2 regions of the Methylobacterium sp. D48H genome follow, and region 1 is predicted to be linked to the other one. Evidence: riboswitches for the same ligand, from Rfam matches in the RefSeq annotation. Region 1 holds a riboswitch; the other holds the start of a gene.
The links. Region 1 has a riboswitch for thiamine pyrophosphate ahead of thiO (glycine oxidase ThiO). Riboswitches for the same ligand answer to the same signal wherever they lie in the genome.
Positions count from the first base shown of each region.

Region 2: another riboswitch for thiamine pyrophosphate. It lies ahead of thiC (phosphomethylpyrimidine synthase ThiC); the one in region 1 lies ahead of thiO (glycine oxidase ThiO).

Region 1 covers NZ_JBKFAP010000001.1:235,943-243,596, reverse strand. Annotated here, with positions in the region: gene ACLBX8_RS01330 (adenylate/guanylate cyclase domain-containing protein) at 1-1,202, shown strand, start outside; gene ACLBX8_RS01325 (glycosyltransferase) at 1,291-2,412, opposite strand; gene ACLBX8_RS01320 (retropepsin-like aspartic protease family protein) at 2,814-3,320, opposite strand; TPP riboswitch at 3,554-3,682, shown strand; gene thiO (glycine oxidase ThiO) at 3,747-4,970, shown strand; gene thiS (sulfur carrier protein ThiS) at 4,967-5,179, shown strand; gene thiG (thiazole synthase) at 5,182-5,985, shown strand; gene ACLBX8_RS01300 (thiamine phosphate synthase) at 5,982-6,638, shown strand; gene ACLBX8_RS01295 (peptidase) at 6,697-7,449, opposite strand; gene ACLBX8_RS01290 (transglutaminase family protein) at 7,494-7,654, opposite strand, start outside.
Region 2 covers NZ_JBKFAP010000007.1:67,243-74,896, reverse strand. Annotated here, with positions in the region: gene ACLBX8_RS14580 (hypothetical protein) at 1-154, shown strand, start outside; gene ACLBX8_RS14575 (YoaK family protein) at 159-875, shown strand; gene ACLBX8_RS14570 (hypothetical protein) at 924-1,307, opposite strand; gene ACLBX8_RS14565 (hypothetical protein) at 1,492-1,995, shown strand; gene ACLBX8_RS14560 (hypothetical protein) at 2,096-2,341, shown strand; gene ACLBX8_RS14555 (acyltransferase family protein) at 2,348-3,418, opposite strand; gene ACLBX8_RS14550 (restriction endonuclease) at 3,535-3,909, opposite strand; gene ACLBX8_RS14545 (alpha/beta hydrolase) at 3,996-4,826, opposite strand; TPP riboswitch at 4,940-5,045, shown strand; gene thiC (phosphomethylpyrimidine synthase ThiC) at 5,117-7,003, shown strand; gene ACLBX8_RS14535 (TY-Chap domain-containing protein) at 7,026-7,562, opposite strand.

The sequences.
Region 1 (7,654 bases):
AGGCCGACGACGTGCCCTTCGGCGCGCTCCAGCCCTCCGTGGGCATCCGCGACTGGCTTCTCGGCGAGGGCGCGCGGATGCCCAACGCCGAGGAGATGCTGGCCGGGCTCGCCGAGCGCCTGATCGCGATCGGCGTGCCGGTGGACCGGGCCTCCACGGCGATCGACACCCTGCACTCGGAATATGCCGGAGTCGGCCGAATCTGGACCCGCGACGGCGGCACCACCGTGCGGCTGTTCCCCCACGGGGCCCGCTCGACGGACGCGTACCTCAACAGCCCGTTCCACACGGTCCACGAGACCGGCGAGTGGCTGATCCTCGACCTGTCGAAGACCCCGGACGACGCCTACGCGATCGTTCCCGACCTGAAGGCCGGCGGCTACACCCACTACGTCGTCGCGCCCCTGTTCTTCACGAACGGCACGCAGAACGGCATCACCTTCGCCACGCGGGCCCCCGAGGGGTTCCGGGACGACGACATCGCGATCCTCCGCTTCGTCATGCCGGCGCTGGCGGCCGTGATGGAGATGCGCGTCCTCAACAAGCAGCTCGACCACGTGCTCCGGCTCTATGTCGGCGACGAGCCGCACCGGGCGATCCTGGCCGGCGACATCCGCCGCGGGCAGGTGACCCGGATCCGCTCGGCGATCCTGTTCGCCGACATGCGCGACTACACCCGCACCACCGCCGACATGACGCCGGAGGAGGCGGTGGGCCTGCTCAACGTGTTCTTCGACTGCCTCGTGCCGCCGATCGAGCGTGAGGGCGGCGAGGTCCTGAAGTATCTCGGCGACGGCCTGCTGGCGATCTTCCGGGAAACCGGCGACGATCTGGGCGGCGCGGCCAAGGGCGCGCTCACGGCGGCCCAGCACGCCCTGGCGGCCCTCGACGAGGCGAACGCCCTACACCAGTTCCCGGTGCCGGTGGCCGCCGGCATCGCGCTCCACCACGGCGAGGCCGCCTACGGCAATGTCGGGTCCGGCTCACGCCTCGACTTCACGGTGATCGGCCGCGACGTGAACCTCGCGAGCCGCATCGCGCAGCTGAACCGCGCCCTCGGCGAGCCGCTGCTGATGTCGAAGCCCTTCGTGGACTTCCTCTGGGGAGACCCGATCCCAATGGGAGAGCACCGGCTCAACGGCTTCGACGAGCCCATGGCGGTGTTCCGGCCGAAATTCCTGCGCCCGCGCAAGTCCAGCTGAGCGGCCCTTTGATCGGTCCCGACGTCACGCGGCGCTCACGGAGATAAGCCGCGATCTGAGGCCCGCAGCCGATCCGCGCGGTGCGCGTTCACCACGTCGGCACGAACGGCAGAGCGTAGGGCGTGTGCCGGCAACCCCAGACCGGATCGATCATCTGCGCCATCACGTCCCGGGCCAGGGCGCCGGCGCGTATGGCGACCTCCCGCGGGACATGCGCCCGCTCGAGGATCTTCAGGCAGGCATGTCCGCAGGCGCTGAACTGGCCGCTGTGGTACGCGTTGAGGGCGAACTCGTCGAGCAAGCCGTACTCGTAGACCCACGGGTTCAGGGAGATGCCCTCGCTCGGAAGCTCGAGCGCCAGGCCCGCCTCGGCGTAACGATAGCCTTCCGCGAACCGCTTCCTCAGCCTGCAGAATCGGCTGGCCCCGTGGCGCGCCTCCGCCCGCCCCGGACGGATTGCGGTGGCGCGCTCGTAGAGCTGCAGCACCCTGTCCTCCGGCTCGTCGAGGCGCTCCGCGTTCACCGCGGCCATCAGCAGGTTGAAATAGACCTCCTCGTCCCATCCGCCGAGATCGGCCCGCTTCAGGAAGCAGGCGAGCGCTTTCCGGTACTCGCCGGCGGCGTCGTAGGTGGTGCCGAGGTACATCGTGTACCGGGCGATCATGAAGGGGTCCGTCTCGACCGCCAGCGCCTTCTCGAGGACGGCGATATCCCGCGCGTCCGCCGTCGCGTCGCGGTGGCGGGCACCGTCGTCGCCCCGACGCATCGCGAGGGGGAGGATCGGTGTCTCTGTCACGCCGGGGCAGCTGAGGAATTCGTGCAGGACGCCCCGGTAACGCCAGTTCTCCCGGGTGCTGACCAGCTGGTTGCGCCAGTACCGCGTGTGCGCGTCGATGATCTCGAACCGATAGCCGGGCGCACGCAGCTTCGGCATCGTGAAGTCCGCCGGGATGATCAGCTCATCGTCGGCGTCGATGATCAATGCGTACTGCGCGTGACGCCGCGCGAGTTTCAAGGCCTCGTTCCGATTGAAGGCGAAGTCGACCCAGGAGCGCTCGACCAGGGCACCCGGTATGTCCGCGAGCGCGGCGCGGACAACATCCTGGGTCCCGTCCGTCGAGCCGGTATCGACGACGATCCAATGATCGATGATCGGACGAACAGAATCGAGGCAACGCCGAATAACGTGGGCCTCGTCCTTCACGATCATGGACAAACAGATCGTCGATCCGCGATTCTTCATGCCGAAGCCGTCCCATCGCGCGCTCACGTGTCGGATGCGCAGTCATGCAGGCTCCTAGCATTGCCGTAATGCGCTGACAAAACAAACATATCCTTCGGCAAAATTTAGATTAAATATCCGTCAGGACAGACAATCGTCGATTTGTATATAAATACTCCGGCTTCATGGTCTCATAATTGGAAATACATGCAATCGATAGACTGATCGAGCGGATCAGGAGACGCCCGCCATCGGGCTGGCACGAGGCCCGAACGCCGTAGGTCATCGGCGCGGGCGTTGGGCCCGCAGCCGATCCCGTGGTGCAAGCTTGGGGGCCCCCCCCACAGGAGCGCCTCGGCCAGACAGATCAGCGTTGATCTCCGGCCGCTTCAGCCCCGGAGCGTCATCGTGCTGCCGGAGATGCCGAAATCGCGCAGACGCCTGAGGAACGACATGCCCAGCAAACTCGTCGACAGGAGCCCGCGCGGGATCACGACCGCATCGACGTCCCGCACCGTGATCGATCCGATCTGCACGATGGCGATCCGGATCGGCGCCACGCGGACCGTGCCGTTCGCGGTGTTCCAGACGCGGGTGAAATCGGCCGGAGTGACCCGGATCCCGATCCGCGCGGCATCCTCCTCGGAGAACGCGCAGGCGCTCGCCCCCGTATCGACCATCATCGGCAGCGAGCGGCCGTCCAACAGCGCATTGACGAAGAAGTGGCCGTTGCGCCCGGCCTGGAGGGCCACGCCGGCGGCGTCGACTGCGGGAACGGGCTCCGGCGGCGGCGTGACGGCGAGGGCCACCGGCGCCGGCCTCATGCCGTCGCGCAGCTTCAAGGCGGCCGTGACACCGAGGAAGCCGAGCAGGCAGATCAATAGGATTGCGCGCACGCGAGTCCGCCCGTGACGTGGAGTGCCGGCGACCGGAGACGTTCCGGAATCCCGGTGATGAGAGGCCAGACCGGTGAAGGGATGGTGCGCGATCGCGGCCGCCGCCGCGGCGCGCGCGCCGATTCCGCTCCGCTTGGTGTCCAGATCGTCACCGGGATCATCGGATTGTCGCGGGAACGCCCGGATGGTCGCGGCGCGGGGTTGACCGGCAGCGGCCGGGGAGCCACATCTGCGTCTGTTCCAGGGAGATCCCCGGCAAGGGGCTGAGAAACCGCTGGCACGTCCGTCAGGACCTGCGGCGCGGAAATCCTTCGAACCTGATCCGGCTCATACCGGCGTAGGGATTGGACCGCGGCCGCCTGAAAGGCAGGCCACAGCTTCTCACCGAAGCGCACGGCCCGATCTCCGCGACGGCAATCCGCGGAGATGATTGTGCCCCTCGACCGACCCGCCTCACCGATCGGCCGCCGCCGCAACCCGGACGGCAGCGTCGCGCCGGCGACCCTTCCGGCGCGGACGGACGTCGCCGTGGTCGGCGGCGGGCTGATCGGGCTGTCGATCGCGTGGCGCCTCGCCCGGGCCGGCCGCGCCGTGACGGTGCTGGAGCGGGACACGATCGGGGCGGGCGCGAGCCTCGCGGCCACCGGCATGCTGGCCCCGGCCGCCGAGCACGAGCCGGGCTCCGATCCGCTGCTGCCGCTCGCCCTGGACTCGCTGCGGCTCTGGCCCGCGTTCCGCGACGCCCTGGAGGCCGAGTCCGGCCGGGCGATCGACTACCGCGCCGACGGCACCCTGGTGCTGGCGGTCGGCCGCGACGAGGTCGAGCGCCTGCGCTTCCGCTTCGACCTTCAGCGCCGCTCGGGGCTCGAGGCCACGTGGCTGCCGGGCAGCGAGGTCCGGCGCCTGGAGCCGGGCCTGCGCCCCTCCGTCACCGCCGGGATCCACTGCCCGCTCGACCATCAGATCGATCCCCGTCTGGTCATGGACGCCCTTACCGAGGCCTGCCGCCGCGCCGGCGCGATCCTGGTTGAGCGGACCCCCGTCACCGCCCTGGACTGGTCGGGTGGCCGCGTGACCGGGATCCGCGCCGGCGACCGCGTCGTCGCGGCCGAGACCGTCATCCTCGCCTCCGGCGCCTGGAGCGGGGAGGGCGGCCTGCTGCCCGACGCGCTCGCCCTTCCGGTCCGCCCGCTGAAGGGCCAGTCCCTGGCCCTGCGCACCACCGCTCGGACCGGTACCCTGGCGCGGATGGTCTGGACCGAGCAGGTCCACATGGCCCCGAAGAGCGACGGCCAACTCGTCGTGGGCGCGACCGTGGAGGATTGCGGCTTCCGTCCCGGCGTCACCGCGGGCGGACTCTACGCCCTGCTGGAGGGTGCCCGCCGGGTGCTACCCGGCATCGAGGAGATGGAGGTGGAGGCGGTCTGGAGCGGGTACCGCCCGACCTCGGACGACGACGCACCGATCCTCGACGCGATCGCGCCGGGCCTCGTCGCCGCCACCGGGCATCACCGCAACGGCTACCTGCTCGCCCCGGTGACCGCCGACGCGATCGCCGCGCTGGTGCTGCGCGGCGCGCTGCCGGAGGTGGCGCGTCCCTTCACCCGCGCGCGCTTCGGCCAGCCGGAAGCGCTGAGGGCCTCGGCATGAAACTCCTCGTCAACGGTGAGCCGCGCGAGTGCGCGGTCGAGACGGTGGACGCCCTGTTCCGCCTGGAGGCGGAGGAGAGCGGCATCGAGAGCCCGCAGGGCGTCGCCATCGCGCTGAACGGCCGCGTTCTGCGCCGCCGGGACTGGGGCGAGACACCGGTCGCGGAGGGCGACCGGGTCGAGATCGTCCGCGCCATGCAGGGAGGTTGAGCATGGACCAGAGTCACTTGCCGCCGCGCCCCGAGGGTGGGGATGACGGCCTGACCATCGCCGGGGTGAGGCTGTCGTCCCGGCTGTTCATCGGCACCGCCGGCTACCCGACGCAGGCGATCATGCGCGACGCCGTCGCGGCGAGCGGCGCCGACGTGGTCACCGCCTCGATCCGCCGGGTCTCGCTCCAGGGCCACGGCTCGGACACGGTCAAGATCCTGAAGGGCAAGCGCTTCTTGCCGAACACCGCCGGCTGCGAGACGGCCCGCGACGCGATCATGACCGCCGAACTCGCCCGCGAGGCGCTCGACACCAACTGGATCAAGGTCGAGGTGATCGGCGACCGCGAGACGCTCTACCCGGACGTGATGGAGCTGATCGAGGCCTGCCGCCATCTCGTGGACGACGGCTTCGTCGTGCTGCCCTACTGCAACGACGACCCGATCGTGTGCCAGCGCCTGGAGGATCTCGGCTGCGCCGCGGTGATGCCCATGGGCTCGCTGATCGGCTCCGGGATGGGTGTCGCCAATCCGGCCAACTTGGAGCTGATCTGCCGCCGGGCGACGGTGCCGGTGGTGGTCGATGCCGGCATCGGCACCGCATCGGACGCGGTGATTGCCATGGAGCTCGGCGCCTCCGCCTGCCTGATCAACACCGCCGTGGCCAAGGCCGACGATCCGGTGCGGATGGCTCGCGCCATGGGCCGGGCCGTGGAGGCCGGGCGCGACGCGCACCGCGCCGGGCGGATCCCCCGCCGCGGCCGGGCCGAACCGTCGAGCCCGCAGCTCGGCCTCGTCGGCTCGTGAGGGCGCTACCGTCGCCGCTGCTCGCGGTGACGGACCGGCACGGGCATCCGCGGCCCCTCGCCGAGACCGTCCAGGCGGTCCTCGACGGCGGCGGGCGCTGGATCTGGTTCCGCGACAGGGACCTGGAGGCGGATGCCCGCCTGCGCCTCGGCGCGCGCGTGGCCGAGCGCGTGCGGGCCGCGAACGGCGTCCTGACGATCGGAGGCGATGTCGCGCTCGCGCGCGCCCTCGGTGCCGACGGCCTGCATCTCGGCGGCGGCTCGGGACCGGAGGCGATCGCGGCGGCGCGGGCGGCACTCGGTCCGCTCGCGCTGATCGGCGTCTCGGCCCACGCGCCGCGCGAGGCTGCGGCTGCCGCGCAGGCCGGCGCCGATTACGTGACCCTCAGCCCGATCTACACGACCGCGAGCAAGCCCGGCTACGGGCCGGCGCTCGGGTCCGAGGGGATCGGCGCCGCGCGGGCGGCGGGCCTGCCGATCGTGGCCCTGGGCGGTGTCGGGCCCGAGATGATCGGGGCCTGTCGCGCGGCGGGGGCTGCGGGCTTCGCCGTCATGGGTGGCCCGATGCGCGCCCTGGATCCGGCCGACGCGACCCGGGCGCTCCTGAAGGCCTGGGGCGCAGCGGAGTCTTCAGCGGCTCGGACAGCCACGTAGAAATCTGCCCCCGTCCCGGCGAGCGCAGCGGAGCAAGACGGCCGATGCTGTAGTTGCCCTAGGCGTTGGACGGTCCGTAGGGCGGGCGCGGGATCGCCCGGTGCGCCGCGCGCAGCGCAGCCGACCAGCGCTCGCGCAGATCGTGGAAGTAGCCCTCGCCGGCCTCGATCCGGTGGTTCACCTCGAGCGTCAGCGCGTTCCGGCGAGCGACCGCGATGTCGATCGGCAGGCCGACGCCCAGATTGGAGCGCATGGTCGAATCCATCGAGACCAGGCTCACCTTGAGGGCGTCGTAGAGGTCGGTCGTGTACTTCACGGCGCGGTCGAGGATCGGCTTGCCGTACTTGTGCTCACCGATCTGGAGGAACGGCGCGTCGGTGCTGCACTCGATGAAATTGCCGGCGGAGTAGATCAGGTACAGCCGCATCTCGCCGGTGCCGATCTGGCCGCCGAACAGCAGCGAGATCGAGAACCGGATGTTGGCGGCCTCGAACCCGTCCTTCTCGATGGCGCGCACCCGCCGGATGGCCCGGCCGATCAGCTGCGCCGCCTGGAACATCGTCGGCGCCTCGACGAGCTTCTGCGGCGGCTCACCCTCCTCCTCGCCGGGCACGCCCTCCTGGAGCAGGCTGAGCACCGACTGAGTGATCGAGAGGTTGCCCGCGGAAGCGAGCATCATCACCCGCTCGCCCGGCACGTTGAAATGGTGGAGCTTGCGGTAGGTCGAGATGTCGTCGAGCCCCGCATTGGTGCGGGTATCGGCGACCATGACCAGCCCTTCCTCCACCAGGACACCGACGCAGTAGGTCATCGTTTTCGGGCTCTCGTGCGGTCGGCGGACTGGGGTCGGGACGGTCAGGATTGAGCGGCGGCCCTGCCTTGCTCGACCCGGAGCTTCACGTCCAGTGTCTCGGTGCCACCGCCGGTCCGGCTGCCGCGGATCGGCGCCGCCCCGAGATAGTCCAGGCCGGTGGCGACGCGGATGTAGTTGTCCGTCGGGCTGACGTCGTAGCACG
Region 2 (7,654 bases), on a different contig from region 1:
GAAATGGGCGACGCAGGTCACAGAGGTGCTCGCCTCCCTGCTGGCGATCGCCACCGTGCTGGTCGCGATCCTGTATCTCTGCGATCGCTGGCCCGACTACTTCGCCAATCCGCGGATGCCGGTCGGCCTGACGGCGACGCCCTTCGCCGACTGAGACGATGACCCGTCCCGCGCGAGCTCGGAGACCGGGGACCGGTCCCTTCGCCGGCGCCGCCCTGGCATTCGTCGCCGGCTTCGTCGACGCGGCGGCCTTCATCGCCCTGACCGGACTCTTCACCGCTCACGTCACCGGCAACTTCGTCCTGATCGGCGCCGAGTTAGTGGCGAGCTCCAGCGGCGTGGTTGCCAAGCTCCTGGCGCTGCCCGTCTTCGTCGGAGCGGTGGCGGGAGCTCGAATCCTGGCCCTGGCGCTGGAGCGGCGGGCTTTCGACCCCCTGCCCTGCCTCCTCGCCGTCGAGGTGACCCTGCTCGCGGGATTCGGGTTGTGTGGCACCGTCTGGTCGCCCCTCGGCGGAGCGGACAGTGCCGCTTCCATCGCCGTCGGCATGCTCGCGGTCGCGGCCATGGGGTTACAGAACGCCATCGGCCGCCTGTCTCTCGGCCATCTCGCCCCCACGACGGTCATGACGGTGAGCGTCAGCCAGGCCGTCATCGACGCGACCGACCTCGTCCTGGGACGCGGCCCACAGCGCGATCAGACCCGGGAGAGGTTCCTGCGCGTGCTCCTGGCGATCGCGGCCTTCGCCGCGGGCGCGCTGTTCGGCGCCTTCGGGATCGCCCATCTCGCCTTCGGCAGCATCGTCCTGCCGCTCGGCGTTCTGACGGCCCTGATCGTCCTGGCCGCGGCGCCAGGAGACGCCGGCGCCGGGCCGTGAGGAGCCGCGCCGCGCGGCGCTCGGGCGGCGCTCGGGCGGCGACCGCCATCACCGCTCGGCCGGCGGTTCGGGCGATGGCTTACCCAGCACCCGTCGCGCCTCGGCGAGCAGCACGGGATGGCGGGCCGCCTGCGGACCGGAATCCGGCGTCTCGCGGCCGAGCCGGGCGATGCGCGCCCCGAACAGGCGCCGGCGCAGACCGAACCGGCGGACGCTCATCAGCAGCGCCTGAAGCACGAGGCGGACGGCCTCGGTCCGCTCGCGCTCCTCCACGATCGCCGCCGCGAGAGCGGCCTCGCGCCGGAGCGCGGCCTCGAGCTCCTCCCGGACGGCGGCGCGGGCCGCCTCGTCCTTGCGCGCCGCGTCGAGCTGGATCCGGCATTCTTGGAGCGCGCTGAGCAGCAGAAGCTCCTGCGCGGACGCATCCCTCATCAAGGCCTCCCGGGGCGCCGTCTCCCGTCCGACGACGGGGCGTTCCGCCCGATCACCGTCGCGCCGGCCGCGGACCGGCCCGCGCGCATCCTGGTGCGACGCCATAGCGAGCGCGGCCGCTGGCCGGAAGCCGCCGACCGGATTATTCGGCACCCGCACCGCAAACCACGGGGGAATCGGGGACGTGCAGATTCGGATCGCTCTGGCCTTCGGGGCCATCACGCTGGGAGGCGGCGCGCTGGCACCCGCCCCGGCCCAGGCCTACCAGCTCGACACGGTGAACCTGGTCGGCTGCGCGCAGGAGGGCGGCGTCTGCCGGATGCCCTATCCCACCAACGTCTATTACGGCGTGCCCGGCCGGACGAACGGCCGGCCGTTCCCGCAGGGCGGCGTCGTGCCCTGCAACACCCAGACCTTCGGCGATCCGGCGCCGGGCCAGGCGAAGAGCTGCTGGTACGCCCCGCGGATCAACGCGGGCGGCGGTGGGGGCTACGGCGGCGGAGGCTACGGCGGTGGCGGCGGGGGTGCCTACGGCGGCGGGGGCGGCTACCGAAATGACGGCTACGACGACCGGCGCGACGCCTACCGCGACCGCCGCGACTACGACCGCCCGCCGCCGCGCCGCTCCTACGACGACGATTACGGGCCGGGGCCACGCCGCTACCGGGGTGATCCCGACGAGTACTGATCTCGGTCGAGCAGGGCAGGCACGGGAACGTATTTGCCCTGTTAACCGCGATCCGGCATCGTCCGGCTCCGCGGAGCCACGAGACGGGACGGAGGAGCTGATGACGGAGAATCGCCGCGGCACCTTCCGGAAGAACGCCTTCACGTTCGGCGCCGTGCTGCTCGACGGCGGCGAGGTGAGCTGCCTGGTCTGGGACGCCACCGACGTCGGCGCGCAGATCGAGGTCGAGGACGATCAGGCCGTGCCGGACCGCTTCGCGCTTCGTGTCAGCACGGGCACCGAACCGCGCCCGGCCACCGTGGCGTGGCGGCGCAGCCGGCGGATCGGTATCGCCTTCGACGGCTGAGGTCCCTCAGGTCGCCTGCAGGGCCGGGCTCGGCTTAGGCCCGGACCCGGCCAGCCGGAACAGGCGCGGCCGGACGAACAGCAGGTCGAGCGCCGTCCCGCGGACCAGCCGCTCCAGCACCAGCGGCAGGATCACCGCCGTCGCCATGACGGTCAGGCTCGCGAGGCCGATATCGGTGATCGCGCCGGTGCGCACGAGGATCTCCCGCGTCGCCGCCATCGGCAGCGAGAAGGCCAGGTAGATCACGATCGAGCGCTGGCCGCAGGTCCGGACCGCCTCGGCGGCCGGACCGCCGGCGCGGCCGATGAGAGCCGCCGCCACCACGATCGCGAGGGCTCCGGCCCCGCCGAGGGCGAGGCTCACCAGCGGCAGGCTGGCGAGGGTCGGATGATCCGGCAGGCCCGACGGGGTCAGCGCGAGCCAGCCTTCCAGGACCGCCCAGGCCGCCAAACCGCAGAGTGCGAGTGGGACGCGGCGGCGCGCCGCGTCGGCGAGCGCGAAGATCCGCCCGGCGAAGAGGTAGCCCGCGACGAAGTAGACGTAGCGGGCGCAGAACTCCTCGATCAGGGTCGACTCGCTGCGGATGTCGGCGATCTGCAGCAGGGCGGCGCCGGCGAGGAGCACGCCGCCGGGCACGCGGCGCAGGGCCTTGGTGACCACCGAGAACACCGCGAGCAGGTAAATGAACCAGAGGCTGGAATAGGGCTCGATCAGCGCGTGGGCGAGATGCGCCGCGAAGGCCGCGGGGCCGGCATCGCCGACGATCTTGCCGTACTTGGCGACCGACTGGATCACCAGCCAGAGCAGGTAGAAATAGGCGAAGTGGACCACCCGGCGGTCGGAGAACAGGCGCCAGTCGCGGTCGATCACCCGTCCCACGAACAGGCCGGAGAGCAGGAAGAAGTCCGGGATCCGGAACGGCTTCGCGAAGGCGACGACCGGGTGGAGGAAGCCCTCGCCGCCCATGGCCTCGCCGGTGCCGATGACCGAATGCATCATGACGACCAGGAGGATGCAGATCCCCTTGGCGATATCGACCCAGGCGAGCCGATCCCCCGTATCACCCACCCCGGCCATCGTCCCAACCCTCGCGATCGGGGCGATCCTGGACCGGTTCGGGTTGACGGCAAGGAACGGGGCGGCGGCCACCTGCGGATGTGACGAACGCCCGGTAAACGCCGGCCGGGCAGGTGTCAGATCTTGCGGCGCGCCGACTTCCGCTCGCGGGTCATGCGCGTGGCGGCGTGGAAATCGTCGGGCTTGCCGCGGACCCAGACGAGGAAGCGCGCGATCTCCGGATCGGCGCGCAAGGCCTCGACGTCGGCGAGGCGCTTGGCGATCTCCGCCTCGCTGTAGCGGGCGTGGATCGCCGAGTGGCAGATCTGGTGCAGCCGGACCGTGCCGCGATGGGTCCCGCCCTTCAGCTTCGGCGTGAGGTGATGGAGGCTGGAGCGGGCGTGGCGCGGGATCGGGCGCTCGCAGAGGGGGCAGACCGGGTCCGGCGGGCCCGGGACGCCCGGCGCGTCCGGATCCTCGGCGCTCCAGCGCTGCGAGCGCCGTCCGACCACGCGAGCCTCCCTCTCCTACCCCTGCTGATCCACCGGTTGCGGGCAGGCCGCTGCGAGCGCCGTCCGACCACGCGAGCCTCCCTCTCCTACCCCTGCTGATCCACCGGTTGCGGGCAGGCCGGACCGACGCTCTGTCCGAACAGCGCCTCGGCCTCGCGATCCCGGCTCCCCAGGATGGAGACGTGGTCCCCGGGGATCACGTCGATCCGCGCCCGCTGGCCGGCCGCCTCGGCGAGGTTCCGCGCCAGCTTGGCCGGCACCACCGTGTCGTCGCGGCCCTGCACGATCAGCACGGGCGCCGACCCGTCGCGGATGCGCAGATCCGAGCGGTACGTGTCGCGCAGGAGCCAGATCGGGGCTAGCGGGACATGCAGCCGCACGGTGTGGGTCATCGAGTCGAACGGCGCCTCCAGGTACAGGCCGATCGTCGGCACCCGTTCGGCGACGGCCACGGCCACGGCGGCCCCGAGGGAGTGTCCGTGGAGGAGGATCGGCGCGTCGGGCGCCCGCGCCCGCGCGGCCTCGACGGCCGCCAGCCCGTCGCGGATCAGCCCGTCCTCGCTGGGGCTGCCGGTGGAGCCGGGATAGCCGCGATAGGCCACAGTGAGCACGCCCCAGCCGCGCGCCCGCCAGGGCTCCGCGGCGAAGCGGGCCGCGTGCGGCTCGGGGCGGGACCCGTTGCCGTGGAAGCTCACGACGACGCCGCAGCCCGGCCGCGGAGGCCGCCACAGGCCGTGCAGGGTCTCGCCGTCGGGGGTCGCGACCGTGATCGTCGCGAGGCCCGGCGGGATCGTCCACGGGTTCTGCGGCCCGAAGGCGCCCGGATAGAGGAACCGGCGCTGCCCGAGCGCGAGCGCGGCGCAGGCCAGCCCGCAGAGGAGGAGCGCGGCGAGCAGGAGGCCGGCGATGAGGCGCATTGCGGTGCGATTAAGTACCGGAGGACGCGTGCGTTCGGACGAACGGTTTCGGGGATGTGTTTTCTAGGGCGGCCGGTCAGCATTGACAAAGCGGCCCGCGGGCCCGAGTCTGGAACCATTCCGAGGGGGGCCCTGAAGAGGGCTGAGATTGGGCACGCTGCCCTGACCCTTGAACCTGATCCGGCTCATACCGGCGGAGGGACGGGAACCTGCGGTCGCATCTCGCGCGACCTCATCTCATCTCGGCCATCGCGTGGACCGGACCGCTCCAGCACGAGGAGAGGCCCACGATGAACGCACCCGTTCTCCCGAAGGACGTGAAAGGCAGCCCCGAGACCGTGACCACGGGTCCGGTCACTGGATCGCGCAAGGCGTACGCGAACCCGGCCGGGCGGCCGGACATCCGCGTTCCCTATCGCGAGATCGTCCTCTCCGATCCGAAGGAGGAGCCGGTGCGGGTCTACGACCCGTCGGGCCCCTACACCGAGACCGATGCCCGCATCGACCTCAACGCCGGCCTTCCCGGCGTGCGCGAGCCCTGGGTCGCGGCCCGCGGTTACGCGGCCGTCGCGCCGCGGGCGGTGAAGCCCGAGGATAACGCCTTCGCGGGCGACAAGCTCGTGGCCCCCTGCCCCGCCGAGCGGACCATCCGCAAGGCGGCCCCGGGCCAGATGGTGACCCAGTACGAGTTCGCCCGCGCGGGGATCATCACCGAGGAGATGATCTACGTCGCCCATCGCGAGAACGTCTGCCGCGAGGCCATGCTCGCGGGCGCCGAGGCCGCGCTCGCGGACGGCCAGAGCTTCGGGGCCTCGGTCCCGCCCTTCATCACCCCGGAATTCGTGCGCGATGAGATCGCCCGCGGCCGGGCGATCATCCCGGCCAACATCAACCACACCGAGCTGGAGCCGATGGCGATCGGCCGGAACTTCCTGGTCAAGATCAACGCCAACATCGGCAACTCCGCCGTGACCTCCTCGGCCGCCGACGAGGTCGAGAAGCTCGTCTGGTCGATCCGCTGGGGCGCCGACACGGTCATGGACCTGTCCACCGGCCGCAACATCCACAACATCCGCTCGTGGATCATCCGCAACAGCCCGGTCCCGATCGGCACAGTGCCGATCTACCAGGCGCTGGAGAAGGTCGGCGGCGACCCGCTCAAGCTCGACTGGGAGGTCTTCAAGGACACGCTGATCGAGCAGGCCGAGCAGGGCATCGACTACTTCACGATCCATGCCGGCGTGCGGCTCGCCCACGTGCCGCTGACCGCCCGGCGCGTCACCGGCATCGTCTCCCGCGGAGGCTCGATCATGGCGCGCTGGTGCCTGGCCGGGCACCGGGAATCGTTCCTCTACGAGCGGTTCGACGAGATCTGCGACATCATGCGGGCCTACGACGTCTCGTTCTCCCTGGGCGACGGCCTGCGCCCGGGCTCGATCGCCGACGCCAACGACGCCGCGCAGTTCGGCGAGCTGGAGACGCTCGGCGAGCTGACCAAGGTCGCCTGGGACAAGGGCTGCCAGGTGATGATCGAAGGCCCCGGCCACGTGCCGATGCACAAGATCAAGGTCAACATGGAGAAGCAGCTGAAGGAGTGCGGCGAGGCGCCGTTCTACACCCTCGGCCCGCTGACCACCGACATCGCCCCGGGCTACGATCACATCACCTCGGGCATCGGCGCCGCCATGATCGGCTGGTTCGGCACCGCGATGCTCTGCTACGTCACCCCGAAGGAGCATCTCGGCCTGCCGGACCGGGACGACGTGAAGACCGGCGTCATCACTTACAAGATCGCCGCCCACGCCGCCGACCTCGCCAAGGGGCATCCCGCCGCGCAGCTCCGGGACGACGCGCTCAGCCGCGCCCGGTTCGACTTCCGCTGGGAGGACCAGTTCAACCTGGGCCTCGATCCGGATACCGCCCGGCGCTTCCACGACGAGACCCTGCCGAAGGACGCCCACAAGGTCGCGCATTTCTGCTCGATGTGCGGGCCGAAATTCTGCTCGATGAAGATCACGCAGGACCTGCGCGCCGAGGTGCTGGCGATGGAGGAGGCCGGCGAGGTCGTGGGCGCGGCGCCCGCGATGTCGAAGGCCGAGGCCGAGGCCGGCATGCGGGCGAAGTCGCAGGAATTCCTGGCCGAGGGCGGCAAGCTCTACGTCGACGCCGCCGAGTGAGACGGCGGCGCGCCCGGTCCGCTCAGGATTCGGGCGCGCCGCAGCGCAGCCCCGTCGTTCCGCCGTACGGGGCCTCGATATCGAGAATGTCGCCCGGGCGGGCGCCGTAGGCATCGTGCAGCGCCGCGAGCATCAGATCCGCGGCGATGCCCATGTCGGGCGGCGATCCCAGCTCCACGAGGCGCGCGAAGTTCTCCGCCGGGTCCGCCTGGACGTATCCGAGCGCCGCCAGCGCCTGCCGTGCCGTCGCATCCAGCCGCAGGCGCCTTCGGCCGGGTGGTCCGTAGGCGCCCGACGCGGCCTCGCAGAACATCCGCGTATCCCGATCCTGGAAGATGCACTGGACGTAGCGCTGCGCCTGTCCGTGCGGCGCCACGACGATGAAGCGGTCGCGCGAGACGTCGACCGGCCCGCGCCTGTGGATGGCGTCGAGCCGCTCCGCGACGGCGCAGCGGTGCTCGCGGATGAACGGCGCGCGCGTACCCGGATCGCCAGCCGCGGCCGGCGCGGCGAGCGCGGGACTCGTCGCCAAGACGAGCATCGCCGAGATCCTGTACATCGCGTGCTCCACGCTGCGCGGGGCGGGCCGCGGTCCCGTCGCGGGAAGACGAACCGGCTGGGCGCCGAGTCGACCCAGGAGAAAATTCAGCA